Regions from separate parts of the Janthinobacterium sp. B9-8 genome, predicted to be linked through region 1. Evidence: predicted binding sites of a transcription regulator. Region 1 holds the regulator's gene; the other holds the start of a gene.

Region 1 (7,926 bases):
TACTACGGTGTGGTTTGCAATGCAGGCATCGCAATGGATAATGCCTTCCCCGCCATGCCCCCAGAAGACTGGGATGCGGTAATTCATACCAATTTAGATAGTTTTTACAATGTATTGCACCCGCTGACCATGCCGATGGTGCGGCAGAGAAAACCCGGCCGCATCGTCACTTTGTCTTCTGTTTCTGGCCTGATTGGCAACCGTGGTCAAGTCAATTACAGCGCAGCCAAGGCAGGGATTATTGGCGCGACCAAGGCGCTGGCGGTGGAATTAGCCAGCCGTGCCATTACCGTTAACTGCGTAGCACCCGGCTTGATCGACACCGAAATGGTAGACGAGCGTGTATTAGAAGAAGCGCTGAAAATCATCCCGGCCAAGCGCATGGGCAAACCCGAAGAAGTGGCCGCAGCCGTTAGCTTTTTAATGTCAGACGACGCCGCCTATATCACGCGTCAGGTGATTTCAGTCAATGGGGGCTTAATAGGATGAAGCGCGTTGTGATTACCGGCATCGGGGCCAGTCACTCCCCCGCATATGGCCAGACCAAACCAGAGAAGTCGCTACAGATTTCAGTTAAAGAGGCCTTATAAGATGAAGCGCGTTGTGATTACTGGCATCGGGGCGATCAGCCCGCTTGGCCATGATTGGAAAACCGTAGAAGCGGCGCTTAAAGCAGGCAAAAACGCCATTCAGATCATGCCAGAATGGCAGGTTTTTGAAGGGCTTAACACCCAACTTGGCGCACCTGCCGCGCCCTTTGAGCTGCCAGCGCATTACAACCGCAAAAGCACGCGCAGCATGGGACGCGTGGCGCTAATGGCGACTCGCGCCAGTGAATTGGCGCTGATCGATGCGGGTCTACTCAATGATCCTCTGGTTAAAAGTGGCCAGATGGGCATTTCTTATGGCTCATCGGCTGGTACGCCCAAAGCCATTGGTGACTTTGGCCGCATGATTGCAGAAAAATCCACCGAAGGCATTAACGCCACCACCTATATCAAAATGATGTCGCACACCGCAGCCGTAAATATCGGCGTGTTTTTTGGCATTACCGGCCGCATTATCACCACCTCTAGCGCCTGCACATCTAGCAGCCAAGGCATAGGCTATGCCTACGAAACCATCAAATTCGGCAAGCAGATTGCCATGCTGGCCGGTGGTGCTGAAGAGTTGGATGCCACCGAAGCGGCGGTTTTCGACACCCTATTTGCCACCAGCGTACAAAACGCCACGCCCGAAACCACGCCCCGCCCTTTTGACACAAAACGTGATGGCTTGGTGATTGGCGAAGGCGCTGGCACGCTGGTGCTGGAAGAGCTGGAACACGCACTGGCGCGCGGCGCCCATATTTATGCAGAAATTGCTGGCTTTGGCAGCAATAGCGATGGCACGCATGTGACTCACCCCAACTCCGCCACCATGGCCCAAGCCATTCGCCTAAGCCTTACAGATGCAGCGCTGCAGCCTAGCGATATTGGCTATATCAATGCCCACGGCACCGCCACCGATCATGGCGACATCGCCGAATCGAAAGCCACCCATGAGGTATTTGGTGAGCACACGCCAATTAGCTCGCTCAAAAGCTATATGGGCCACACCCTTGGCGCTTGCGGGGCATTAGAGGCATGGATCAGCATCGAGATGATGAACAGCGGCTGGTTCGCTCCCACAATTAACCTAACCGAGCCTGACGAGCGCTGCGCCGCACTGGATTACATTACCGGCACAGGGCGAGCCATTGAATGCGATATCGTCATGAGCAATAACTTTGCATTTGGCGGGATCAATACATCGCTGATTTTTAAGCGCTGGGCTTAAGTCTAAAAGTTCTGTAGACACAGAGATCAATGAGTACACAGAGGGCACAGAGAAAAGCGTTAAGAAAGCGTAAAGACATTGCACTAAGCAAGATCCCAAATGACTCTATTTTGCAGCTTGGGTTAGCAGGGTTAACTATTTTCTTAGTTTTCTCTGTGTAACTCCGTGCTCTCTGTGGTTCAAGATTTGGGTTTTGTTCATATACCTAGTTATTACAATCAAGCAAACACACCAAGGAATAAAAATGAAAAAATTTGCCACTTTATTAATCGCCGGTTTGTTATCGACTTCTGCATTTGCACGCGATACCGTATTACAAATCCCATTGGCCGATGTATTGGCAATGCCAGAGGCTCAGGGTAAATTGGATGGTTCGGTTAAGTTTTATTTGGCAGGGCAAAAAACACCGCCAATTACCCAGCAATTTTCTGAAGATATTTCAAATCCCAAAACCAATGCCTTAGGTAAAAGCGATGAATTTGGCTGCAAATGGGCCGCACTTTCTGCCTTGATCTCTTTTCAGAATTCAGCCAAACGCGAAGGCGCAAATGCTGTGGTGGATTTGGTGAGTTATTACAAGAAGAACGAAACAAAAAGCGACACCACCATTGAATGCCATGCAGGTGGATTTATCATTGGCGTAGCATTAAAAGGTCGCTACGCCAAAGTGGCGGAGTAATATGCAGGGTTCATGCCCACGCGCATAGATCGTCGGTGTGTGGGCATAAATACTTGCCCACGCTCCTTCAATAAATATCTGCTATTAGGCCTAAGGCTTTTTCAAAGCCACAGGCTCAGCCAGCGTGTAAACATCCACGCCCTGCTGGGCGAGTAGGGCTTCCAGTGCGGGCATGAGCGCACCGAGTTTTTCTTCTAGCGCATCACGCACGGTATCGACTACCACTTGTGTGGCGCGCTCGATTTCTACGTTGAATACGCTGCCAACGCGCTTACCTTCAAAAATGGTCATGCGGCGGGTTTCGGGGATCAGCCATACTTCAAACCAGCAATCTGTTTTATTGGTGTCCGATACCGTCAGGCTGGCGCCATCCAGGGCGATATACCCCTTGGCGAAAATGTATTTCATCCCGGCTTTGGGCACGCCAATTCTAAAGCAACAGTTTTCCTGATCTTTACGAATATCTAACAGCGTGGCGGCAAAGTCCACATGGCCGGAGAGCGGATGACCGCCGATTTCGGCACCATCTTTGGCGGCGCGCTCGGCATTGACATGGCTACCTGCTTTTAATTGCCCTAAGGAGGTTACGCGTAAACTTTGCAACATCACATCAAAGCTGGCTTTATCATCCGCAAAGATCTCGGTAACCGTCAGGCAAACGCCATCAATCGCCACGCTGGCGCCAATCTGAATATCTTTGCAAAACCCTGCCGGAAAAGCGATGCGAAATGTACGGATACCTTCCCTGTCATCAATCGCTTCAATCTGAGCAACACCTTGCACAATCCCCGTAAACATTTATTCAGTTTCCTTAAAGAGTTCTGGATTTGCTTCGCGCACACGCTTCGAAGACTTGAGTAAATTGCAATGATCACAAAAGTAGCTAATCGAGCCGCAAGCCGCGATCACATCGAGGGGCCGCTTACAATCAGGGCAAATCGGCACGGCTTCTTGCACGCTTTCATTCGGCATAAAATTCTCCAATATCAGTGAACCGCAGGGTGAGACGTAAATCGTCTCCAAATAGGCGGCGCTCTAATACCTTAGCTTGTAGCTTGTGGTTTAGGTCGGACAAATCAAGCGTAGCGATGCCTTTTGCCGTGTCACCAATCATCACAGGTGCTTGATAAAGCAGCATTTCATCCACCAGCCCCGCTTGAAATAGCGCCCCAACTAAAACGCCGCCCGCCTCAACGGTTACTTGGTTGCAGCCTCGGCGGCCTAATTCATTGAGTAAGGCGGTCAAATCAACACGGCCATGCGCATCGGCCAAAATCATCACTTCGGCCCCTGCGGCTTCTAAAGCCTGACGCTTTGGCTCGTCATCCTGAGCGCCCACAATCAATACGCCCGCTTGATTAAATAACTTTGCCTTGATCGGCATTCTAAGCTGGCTGTCAACAACCACACGCAGCGGCTGTCTATCTACCGTAAATTCCCGCACCGTTAGCTGAGGGTCATCCGCCAGTACCGTGCCAATACCAGTCAGCATGGCGCAAGATCGGGCACGTAGTTTTTGCACATCAGATCGTGCCGCCGGGCCGGTAATCCACTGCGATTGCCCATTAACCAGTGCCGTACGGCCATCCAGACTTGCGCCCATTTTTACCGTCAGCCAAGGGCGGGATCGCAGCATGCGGCTGATAAAACCTTTGTGATGCTCAAGTGCGGCGGCGTGTAAAACGCCTGACTCCACCTCAATCCCTGCCGCCGCCAAGCGCGTCAAGCCTTGGCCCGCCACCAGCGGATTAGGATCTGTCAGCGCGGCAACCACGCGCACTACACCGGCTTTCACCAAGGCATCAGCGCAAGGCGGTGTGCGGCCATGATGGCTACAAGGCTCTAGCGTCACGTAAGCCGTAGCACCGCGTGCCAAATCACCCGCAACACTCAAAGCCATGACTTCAGCATGCGCACCAGGAGCCCCCTTCACCACACCACCACCCGCAGGCTGACTAAAGCCCGCACCCACCACCTGCCCGTCTTTTACCAATACGCAGCCCACGCAGGGATTAGGCGTCGCACTATTCTGCCCTAAAGCTGCTTGCCGCAAAGCCAGCTGCATAAATTGATGATCGATCGCGTTCATTGGCTTCCTAAGCACGAGCACAGGCATAACAAAACCCACATCTTGAACCACAGAGGAAAAGGAGGACACAGAGTTTCACAGAGAAAACCAAACTTGGACTTTCTCTGTGAAACTCTGTGCTCTCGGTGTTCTCTGTGGTTCAAGATTTTGCAAGCGAAAATAAACTTTGAAGGTTAAACATACAGAGGTGTTTTATTCCTTACTCACTTCCCGAATCACATCGCGGAAATCGTCGACGTCTTGGAAGGAGCGGTATACGGAGGCGAAGCGGATGTAGGCGACTTTATCGAGCTTGGCGAGTTCAGACATCACCATTTCGCCAATCTGGCGGCTCATAATTTCTCTGTCACCTAATGACAAAGCTTTTTGAATAATGCGTAGGATGGCTTCGTCGACCAAGGGCGTCGGCACAGGGCGTTTATGCAGGGCGCGCTCGAAACTGGTACGGATTTTTTCCCGATCAAATTCGGCACGCTGACCATTTTGTTTCACCACCTGCGGCAAGCGCACTTCGGCGGTTTCAAACGTGGTAAAGCGTTTATCACAAATCGGACAACGACGGCGACGGCGAACCAAGTCGCCTTCATCAGATACACGCGAGTCAGCAACCAGCGTATCAGGGGAACCACAGAAGGGGCACTTCATCACAACCCCGCAAAGAACAAGAAAATAGAACTGAAGCTAAATCTTGAACCACAGAGGACACAGAGAGCACAAAGGGTCACAGAGAAAATCAAGCATCTGACTTAGCCACAGTTTTTCATGATGAAAGAGCTGTTTGCCTCTCCCATCACTTATTATTTATGCTAAGTCAGTCTTACCAAGGTTTTCTCTGTGAAACTCTGTGTCCTCTGTGCTCTCTGTGGTTTAAGACGTAACAATACTTAAACTACAAAATCAATTAAGCGCCGTAAACTGGGAAGCGCGCTGTCAATTCTTTTACTTTTACTGCAACGGCTGCAATGTTTGCTTCATCCGCTGGATTGTCCAGCACGTCTGCAATCAAGTTAGCCACGATCACGGCTTCTGCTTCTTTGAAACCACGGGTCGTGATGGCTGGGGAGCCGATACGGATACCAGAAGTCACAAACGGGCTTTCAGGATCGTTTGGAATGGCATTTTTATTGACGGTGATATGCGCTTGGCCCAGTACAGCATCAGCCACTTTGCCAGTCAGGCCTTTAGAGCGCAGATCAACTAAGAACATATGCGATTCAGAACGACCAGAAATCACACGCAGGCCACGCTCGATCAAGGTTGCAGCCATGGCTTGTGCGTTTTTCAGTACTTGCTCTTGGTATGTTTTGAACTCTGGTGTTGCCGCTTCTTTAAATGCCACCGCTTTACCGGCGATCACATGCATCAAAGGGCCGCCTTGCAGCGTTGGGAACACATTTGAATTGATCGATTTTTCGAATTCAGCTTTAGCCAAAATCAAACCACCACGCGGGCCGCGCAATGTTTTATGCGTAGTCGATGTCACAAAGTGAGCGTGTGGCACTGGGTTTGGATAAACGCCTGCCGCGATCAGACCAGCGTAATGCGCCATGTCGACCATAAAGTAAGCGCCAACTTTGTCGGCGATTTCACGCATACGCGCCCAATCAAAGCGCAGCGCGTAGGCAGAAGCGCCACCGATCAAGAGCTTAGGCTTGGTTTCAAGCGCTACACGTTCCATATCGTCATAATCGATTTCTTCATTTTCGTTCAGGCCGTAAGCCACGATATTAAAGAGCTTACCGGATAAATTTGCTGGCGAGCCGTGTGTCAGGTGACCACCGTGGCCTAGGTTCATACCCATTACGGTATCGCCCGGCTTCAGGATGGAGAAATACACGGCCTGGTTGGCTTGCGAGCCGGAATGTGGCTGCACATTGGCGTACTCTGCACCAAACAATGCTTTTACGCGATCAATGGCCAACTGCTCAACCGTATCAACAAATTCACAACCACCATAAAAACGCTTACCCGGATAACCTTCGGCGTATTTATTAGTCAGTTGCGAGCCTTGAGCTTCCATCACCGCTGGGCTGGTGTAATTTTCTGACGCGATCAGCTCGATATGCTCGTGCTGGCGAACAACTTCACCTGCAATGGCAGCGGCTAAATCAGGATCGTATTGGGCGATAGTGGCGGACTTGGAGAACATAGAGTTGGCGCTTCCGTAAGTCGGTTGGGAATAGGGAATGCGCAAGATTCTAACACGGACAAGCATTTTTCCAATTGAGGAATTCGCTATTAATCATGATACCCGCTCATAGATTATTCCTAGCTTGCCTTTTTTTACACCATTGCCCATGAATAATTTTTATTTTATCAGGAAATCTCATGCGATCATCTGACATGAAATCTAAAAACTCTGAAAGCATTCTTGATTTCATTAAGGAATAAAAGGTCAATACGGCAATAGGAATAAACGTCACGAAAAAGTACCCTATTCTGCGCCATGACGGCTCTGCCGCAAGATCAAATAAATTCATCCCCAGAAAGCCAGTCACTGTCGTACCTACCAAACCCAGAATCGTTACCACCGTCAGGCGCACCACCGTATCGGCCTGCCGATGCAAATCATCGTTTTCTAAATACTGGCTCATGCTATGGATGGATTCGCGTACTTCTGTAAACAAAGCTTCTGTGCCCAGATGGCGGCGGGCAATATGAAACATTTGATCGGCCACCACTTGATTAGAGATTTCACTAAACCAATAGCGCTGGGTAAAACGCAAAAACACCTCTTGCAGAATATGAATATCCCGTTTGAAACGCCGGGCAGAGCCTGCATCGCCCACTTGCAAACGTGATAACGCCACCGCCAGCCGGTCAGAAAACATCAGTAATGCGGCTTTATGAAAATGAGCAATCATCATCAGTAAAAAATACTGATGCCTGAATTGCCCCAAGGCACCGGTAAACGGATCGCTAAAAAAACCATGGGTATGCTTGCCTACCAGCACAAAAGCATGGCCATCACACATCATGCGAGTGGATGATGAATCATGGCGACGCTCCGGCACCCAAAAGCGGTCGTAGCAGCAGTTTGCTTCGAAATCCTGAAATACTTTGGCGGTATAGGGCAAATCGCCGCCCTGCGAAGGCCGCGTCACCATACCCAGCCGGTAGAAATCTTCATCACTTAGATCAAAGGGATCGTCAAAAGCCAGATAAGCCATCAAGGGCATGCGGTGATATTCAATTTGCCGATACCGCAGTTCGCCGATTTCGTTTGAATGGTGCAATACCAAAGGCCGCAACAAAGCATCCCAATGTTGTGCCATAGGGGCAGCGCGAAACTCACCCACATGGGATAAAAACTTGGATTTATCATTGTAATCCGAGGCGG
Region 2 (7,926 bases), 1.1 Mb from region 1:
AAGCGGCGGTTGGCAATAAAACGTAGGTATTCTTTGAATTGCGAAGCATTGAGGCCAAGCACGCCGCGGGGCATGGTGTCTTCGGCGTAGGCGTATTCCAGCTCTACGCCGCGCTTGAATAGGCCGTAAATTTCGGCTTTGAATTCTTCGGTCCAAAGCTGTGGATTTTCCATTTTGATGGTGTTGATCAGATCAATACCAAAATTGCAGTGCATAGATTCATCGCGCAGGATGTATTGGTATTGCTCTGCAGCGCCAGTCATTTTGTTCTGGCGGCCCAGCGCCAGAATTTGCACAAAGCCCACGTAGAAGAACAGGCCTTCCATAATGCAGGCGAACACGATGATGGAGCGCAGCAGTTGCTGATCTGTTTCCAGCGTGCCGGTTTTAAAGCTTGGGTCGGTCAGGATATTAATAAAAGGAATCAGGAATTCGTCTTTATCGCGAATCGAGGCTACTTCGTTGTAGGCGTTAAAGACTTCGCCCTCGTCTAGGCCCAAAGATTCAACAATATATTGATAGGCGTGGGTGTGGATGGCTTCATCGAAAGCTTGGCGCAGTAAAAACTGACGGCATTCTGGCGAAGTAATTTGGCGATAAGTGCCCAAAACGATGTTATTAGCAGCAAGGCTGTCAGCGGTTACAAAGAAACCCAGATTGCGTTTTACCAAACGGCGCTCGTCATCGGTCAAGCCGTTCGGGCTTTTCCAAAGCTCGATATCGCGCTGCATATTTACTTCTTGCGGCATCCAGTGGTTTGCACACTGCGCCAAGTATTTTTCCCATGCCCATTTGTGCTTAAACGGCACCAGCTGATTAACGTCGGTGGTGCCGTTAATCACGCGTTTATCTGAGGCATTTACGCGCTTGGCGGTGGCCGCTTCAAGGTTGATGGCTACGGCTGGAGTGCTGATTTCGTCGTCAAAGTTGAGCATTACAAGTCCTGTCTTACTGATGTTAATTCTTACTGAGGTGGGTGCTCAGCAGGCGTGTTTTAATAGGTTTTACTGTATTGATACTTACTGAGCTGGGTTGCTCAGCAAGCGGGTTTTTATATTACTAGTGTCGCTAACGCCGTACTTCTGACCCAAGGCGTAAAAATCGCGTTTATGCTGATCGCTCATTTTCAGGCTGGATTGAAAACTCAGCGCCAGATGTACCTCACCTAGGTAAAGCACTTCTCCGGCTTTGACTTCAAAACTTTGCCCTATCGGCATTTGATCACGGCGCTGCTGTGGCCAGCCGGCTGCGGTGTAAATCCAATCGCCTAGCGCCTGCTGCACCGTATATTGGCCGGGCGCTAAGCTTAATAGATGTAGCTTGCCGATGGCATTTTTATTCGGCGCGGCGATGGTGTCGAGCACAATGCTGGCGTTTAAATCGATCGGCCCCTTGGGGCCTTGTAAGCGTAGCCATGCGTTAGCGCTATCTTGATCAAAGGAGTTCAGCGTTAGGGCCACAACCACATAACCCTGATCTACAGGCGGGGTCAGCTTGCCTTGCAGCACGGCCACGGGTGTGCTGGCACAGGCACTTAAAAATAAAACGGTACTGAGAATTAAACTTTTAAACATTGGGATGCCTAGTGCAGTAAGCGGGTGGTAACAAGGCTGGTATCTTGCACTCCCCACTGCTTTAATTGATAAAAATCGCGCTGCGTTTGATCGCTATACGTTAGGGCTGGGGCAAAATTAAGCTGGGCTTTAATCTCGCCCAGATATAGCACTTCGCCTGCGGCAATTTGAAAACGCCGCTCTATTTTAAAGTGCGGCTGCCCGCCCCTTCCGTTCGATGCATTTACCGCCCATTCTCCCCACGCTTCACTTACCATATAGCTGCCTGCTGCCAGTGGCAAAACCCATAGCCGCCCACGTGTTTCTGCATCTGGCCCGCTGATCACATCGCGGCTGATATCGGCGCGCAAGCTGTGCTTACTATCTGCACCGACCAGCTCCACTTGCAGCTGGGCCCGATCCGATGACAAAGATTGCACGCTTAAAGCCAGCACCACATAGCCCTGCCCTGCGGGTGGCGCAAGGCGGCCATTTTCAATTTGCATCGTGGGCTGCGCGCTACAAGCGGCAACGAGCGCACTGGCCACACCCGCCACGGCCTGCACACATCGGGATAGCAAGCTCACTTGGCGATACAGGCGATGCGTAATACTTCGGCACGCCAGCGTGCTTTATCGGCGTCTGGCAACCAAGATGCTTCAAAGCTGTGGTTAATCAATTGGATCACTTCACTTGCGGATAAATCCATGGCGGCGCGGCAAGCTAATAAATTAGCGTTGAGGTAGCCGCCAAAATACGCCGGATCGTCAGAATTCACCATGGCGCACAGGCCCGCTGCCAACAAATTACGTAAATTATGTTTGGCCAAATCGTCCACCACGCAGAGCTTTAAATTTGAAAGCGGGCAAACGGTGAGCGGAATACGCTCGGTGGCAAGGCGCACCACCAAGGTGGCGTCATCGGTGCAGCGCACGCCATGATCGATACGAGACGCGCCGAGTAAATCCAACGCCTCAGTAATATAAAAGGCAGGGCCTTCTTCACCGGCATGCGCCACGGCAGGCAGGCCCAGTTCGCGGCAACGCTTAAATAATTTTTGGAACTTAGCTGGCGGATGGCCCAGCTCGCTGGAGTCCAACCCTACACCATCGATTTGTGCCAAATACGGCAGCGCCGCGTCCAAGGTGGCTTTGCCATCGGCTTCGGATAAATGACGCAAAAAGCACAGAATCAGCTTGGAGCTAATGCCTAGTTTATCGGTGGCATCTTGCAGGGCGCGGGTAATACCAGAGATCACCGTGCCAATATCAATGCCACGCGCGGTATGCGTTTGCGGATCAAAAAAGATCTCGGTGTGCACAATATGATCGGAATAGGCGCGTTCGCAATAAGCCCAAGTCAGATCGTAAAAATCTTCTTCGGTGACCAGCACGCTGGCACCGGCATAGTACAAATCTAAAAACGATTGCAGATTATCAAAGGAATATGCGGCGCGAACTTCTTCTACATTGGCGTAAGGCAGTGCAATGCCATTTTTTTGCGCCAGCTCGAACATCATTTCAGGCTCTAAAGTGCCTTCAATATGCAGATGCAGCTCGGTTTTAGGTAAGGCGAGGATCAGTTGATCGACAGGGTGCAGGGCTTCGGTCATTTGACTCTCAAGGTGTTTGGTGGGGTGTTGCAATGACTTAATGGTAGGGCTATGGCAACGTAGGGCGGGTGCAACCCGCGGGTTTCACCCGCCCTACGAGACCTCAAATTACGGAAAAATAGAAAAAAACCGATTTTTTGTAGGGTGTGCAAATCGTTTTTCTTGCGCACCAGCTTTTGGTGCGCAACGACTTCGTCGTTGTACACCCTACGAAACTTGATGCCCATCGCACGTGGGCACAAAAGCGTGCCCACCCTACATTTTTACTGGCAGCTTTCGCACTCTGGGTTATCAATCGAGCAGAATTTCATATCTGTTGCAGGCAAAGCTGCGTCGATTGCGGCCATGGCGGGCGCGGAGCTGATCGAGTTAGCACCGGCTGCCGAGGTGTTGGTGTACACCCCATCTACCGCAACCGAGTTCAACTCGCCACCGCTACCGGTGGATTTTTCTGCTGCAGTGGCTGCCATGGTGCGTAGGTAGTAAGTGGTTTTTAGGCCACGTAACCATGCAAATTTGTACAGCTCGTCCAGCTTCTTGCCCGATGCGCCAGCAAGGTAAAGATTGAGCGATTGGCCTTGGTCGATCCACTTCTGGCGGCGCGATGCGCATTCAACCAACCAGTTTGGATCCACTTCAAACGCGGTTGCATACAAATCACGCAGGTCTTGCGGGATGCGTTCTACTTTAGACACCGAGCCGTCAAAGAATTTCAGGTCTGAGATCATCACTTCATCCCACAGACCACGCGCTTTTAGATCACGCACTAGGTATTCATTCACCACGGTGAACTCACCCGACAAGTTCGATTTCACGAACAAGTTTTGGTACGTTGGCTCGATACACGCCGATACGCCGATGATGTTGGCAATGGTCGCTGTTGGCGCAATCGCTAGGCAGTTTGAATTGCGCATGCCGTGGGTGCGAACGCGTTCACGCAGCTGTGTCCAATCCAAGCGTGAGCTGGTATCCATTTCCAGATAGCCACCGCGCTCTTCTGCCAGCAATTTAATCGAATCTTGTGGCAATACACCGCGATCCCACAGACTGCCTTTGTAGCTAGGATAAGTGCCGCGTTCTTGCGCCAGCTCGGTGGATGCCCAGTAAGCGTGGTAAGCCACGGTTTCCATCGATAGATCAGCAAACTCAACCGCTGCATCTGAGCCGTAAGGCAGGCGCAACATATGTAAGCAATCCTGGAAGCCCATAATGCCCATACCCACCGGGCGATGCTTCAGATTGGATTCACGCGCTTTACGCACCGGGTAGAAGTTAATGTCGATCACGTTATCCAGCATGCGCATCGCGGTGGTGATGGTGCGTGCCAGTTTATTGGTATCGAGTTCGCCATTTTTGATGTGGTTCACCAAGTTTACCGAGCCCAAATTACATACCGCAATTTCGTTTTCGTTGGTGTTCAGGGTGATTTCTGTACATAGATTCGAGCTATGCACCACGCCTACATGCTGCTGCGGGCTGCGGATATTGCAAGGATCTTTAAAGGTAATCCAAGGGTGGCCTGTTTCAAACAGCATAGAAAGCATCTTGCGCCATAAGCCCAGCGCAGGAATCTTCTTGGCGATTTTCATTTCACCACGCGCGGCTTTTGCTTCGTAGGCTACGTAAGCTTTTTCAAAATCTTTACCAAACTTGTCATGCAAATCAGGCGCTTCGGATGGGCTAAATAAAGTCCAGTCAGCGCCCTGCATCACGCGCTTCATAAATAGATCTGGAATCCAGTTGGCGGTATTCATATCGTGCGTGCGGCGACGATCATCACCGGTGTTCTTACGCATTTCGAGGAATTCTTCGATATCTGCGTGCCAGGTTTCAAGGTAGGCGCAAACCGCCCCCTTACGCTTGCCACCTTGGTTTACCGCTACGGCGGTGTCATTGACTACTTTAAGGAAAGGCACAATCCCTTGCGACTTGCCGTTGGTGCCCTTGATATGGCTACCGAGGGAGCGCACTGGCGTCCAGTCGTTACCCAAGCCACCGGCGTATTTAGACAGCAACGCGTTTTCTTTCAGCGCTTCGTAAATGCCTTCCAGATCATCAGACACGGTGGTGAGGTAGCAGCTAGAAAGCTGGCTACGACGGCTACCGGCGTTAAATAAGGTAGGCGTCGAGCTCATAAAATCAAAGCTGGATAAGACGTTGTAGAACTCGATCGCGCGCTCTTCGCGGTTGATTTCATTCATCGCCAAGCCCATCGCGACGCGCATAAAGAAGCTTTGTGGCAGCTCGATGCGGCTGTCTTCGATATGCAGGAAATAACGGTCGTAGAGGGTTTGCAGGCCAAGGTAGCCGAATTGGTAATCACGGCTATGATCCAGCGCCGCGCCCAATTTGGCTAAATCGTACTGGGCGAGGTTTTCATCCAGTAGCTCAGCATCGATACCGCGCTTGATAAATTGCGGGAAGTAATCGGCATACTTGGATGCCATTTCTTCGTGGCTGACTTCTTTGCCTAATACTTCTGAGCGCAAGTTGTTTAGCAGTAAACGCGCTGTTACAAAGCTATAGGCCGGGTCTTTTTCAATCAGCTGACGTGACGACATAATCAGCGCGCGGCGAACTTCTTCCGCCGGTACGCCGTCGTAAACGTTTTTAAGTGTTTCAGCCAGCATGGCAGCTTGGTCTGTGGTGCCTTCCAGGCCTTTGCAGCAGGAAGCGATCAGCTCTTTTAATTGCGCTAAATCGAGCGGACGGCTGCTGCCATTCGGATACAACACATTAATCGCGTGATGATGCTCTGGCTCAAAGCGGGAATGACGCTCTTTGCTGCGCTCTTCGCGGTATAAAACATAGGCGCGGGCCACATCGTGCTCACCAGCGCGCATCAGCGCCAGCTCGACCTGATCTTGAATATCTTCAATATGAATCGCGCCGCCTTCTGGCTTACGACGCATCAGCGCTGATACAACGGATTCAGTCAGCTGCAAGGCTTTTTGACGCACGGCGGCGCTGGAAGCGGCATCACTGCCTAATACGGCGATAAACGTTTTGGTCACTGCTACGGTGATTTTATTCGGTGCAAATGGCACCACAGATCCATCGCGGCGAATGGTTTTGTATTCAGCATAGCTGCTGTGCTGCTGAGCAGTGTTAACGCTATCGGTCATAGGGCTCTCATTGAGTTGCGCGTGCGGCTAAGTGGGCACGTCTCGCTGTGGATAATTCTGTGGATTTCTTGTGGAGAAACACTATATGTAGTGTTTAACAAGAAGAGTTAACACAAATACTAGTGTCTTTCAGCGAGATAGGCAAGTGACGGATGGGGATGAAAAGAGAGAAGGTAAAGACTAAAAAAACGAGCTTAAGCAAAGCGAGTATTTATGCGGTTTTAACGCTGTTGTGCATAAGTAACAAGACAAAAAAACCGATTATTTACATCGTCAAAAACGGCTAAAAAAGCCTGAAACAAGCCCTTGCTACGGGGCGGGCCTTCAGCCGTTCTTACGATGGCCAATTGCCTAATAAACAATCATTCTGCATTTTCTGATGCGGCAGATCGGCCAGTAAGCTAGCAAAAAAATGAGCTTTGTTCACCGAAGAACAAAGCTCATTTTTAGAAATACAACGCGGCTTAATCCAGCAAATCAATATAATCTTTTCGGCTAAAACCAGCCGACTTCAGCCAAGGCATCTCTTTAGGCATGGCTTGCGGCTCCACCGTTACTCGGCTCCAGCTACCGCCGTTTTCATTGCCTGTTTCAATGATTTTAGGCAGCTGCAATTTCTCTGACCACAGCACCATGGTATACATGCCGCCCTTGCGACTCTCTAGCCAGACTTCACCGGCAGGCGCAGGCGTGCTGCGTTTTTTCATATTTTTAAGCTGCTTGCGATCGAGCATATAGGCGGTGCTTTCCCAGCTGCCATCAAAGCCAACTTCGCGATAATCACTTTTGCTCATTTCTACAATCTGCTGCAACTTGCTCCGCACCAGCTCAAATTTAAGCTCGCCCCTGGCATCCAGCTGGATGGATTTGGCCGCCAGTGCAAAATTCATATTATGGTTATGGCCTTCATGGCCTAGCGCTGCTTTAGTGGCTTCGGGTACGGCGTTTTTTGGCAAGACACGTTCACTCCAAACCCGCTGGCTGGTACGCAGCCATGTTTCCTGAAACCGGGTCGATTTACTCACGCCCTCTGGCGTGACTACCCGCGTTTCATAGGTCACCAAAGCGGCAACATCGGGCGTGCTCACCGCACTGGCTAGCCCGATATATACAGCCATCATCAAAGCTGATAATAAATACTTCATTGATTTATTCCTTACAAAAACAAGCCGGCAATCGCCGGCCTGTTTTACCAATCAGTACGCATTAAAAACCAGCAGCTTGCTTTACCAAACCAAAGACCTTGGTGTTATCCAGTGTGCCTTTAAATGTTTTAGAGCCTGCGCCCGCAGCAAACAGCATGACATCTCCACCGCCATGCGTTTCATTGCCATTGCCTACTTTCACTGCGCCTTCCTGCTGATAATCATCGTGCAAGACCTGTGATTTATCCGCATTGCCCTCAACCAGCATGGTGCGTGTTACCGGGCGATTTGAGCTATTACCAAACACCAGCGCCGTATAGTTATTACCGTCGGCATCTTTCATTTCCTTGCCATCACGATAATTTTTTACCGTGCCCATAATGTCGCTGCCTTTCTTGCCATAGCCATTAATAGTTAAGGTATGGTCATGATCTGCAGTCACCACAATCAGGGTGTTTTTAAGCTCTGGATCGGTTTTTCTGACTTCAGCC

The links. The regulator NrdR, encoded in region 1, represses ribonucleotide reductase genes. The targets are predictions, from matches to a motif close to CACNANATNTNGTG.
Region 2: a site for NrdR is predicted at 6,370-6,383, ahead of VN23_RS12065 (ribonucleoside-diphosphate reductase subunit alpha). Genes of this name have one in related genera too.

Annotation. Positions count from the first base shown of each region.
Region 1 is NZ_CP014222.1:1,591,774-1,599,699, forward strand. It holds gene fabG (3-oxoacyl-ACP reductase FabG) at 1-489, shown strand, start outside; gene VN23_RS07185 (beta-ketoacyl-ACP synthase) at 592-1,818, shown strand; gene VN23_RS07190 (hypothetical protein) at 2,063-2,497, shown strand; gene VN23_RS07195 (riboflavin synthase) at 2,588-3,295, opposite strand; gene VN23_RS21335 (YfgJ family double zinc ribbon protein) at 3,296-3,469, opposite strand; gene ribD (bifunctional diaminohydroxyphosphoribosylaminopyrimidine deaminase/5-amino-6-(5-phosphoribosylamino)uracil reductase RibD) at 3,459-4,586, opposite strand; gene nrdR (transcriptional regulator NrdR) at 4,779-5,231, opposite strand; gene glyA (serine hydroxymethyltransferase) at 5,488-6,735, opposite strand; gene VN23_RS07215 (hypothetical protein) at 6,842-7,926, opposite strand, start outside.
Region 2 is NZ_CP014222.1:2,715,826-2,723,751, forward strand. It holds gene VN23_RS12045 (ribonucleotide-diphosphate reductase subunit beta) at 1-935, opposite strand, end outside; gene VN23_RS12050 (hypothetical protein) at 1,020-1,574, opposite strand; gene VN23_RS12055 (hypothetical protein) at 1,583-2,140, opposite strand; gene VN23_RS12060 (adenosine deaminase) at 2,137-3,165, opposite strand; gene VN23_RS12065 (ribonucleoside-diphosphate reductase subunit alpha) at 3,429-6,290, opposite strand; gene VN23_RS12070 (hypothetical protein) at 6,755-7,435, opposite strand; gene VN23_RS12075 (alkaline phosphatase) at 7,497-7,926, opposite strand, start outside.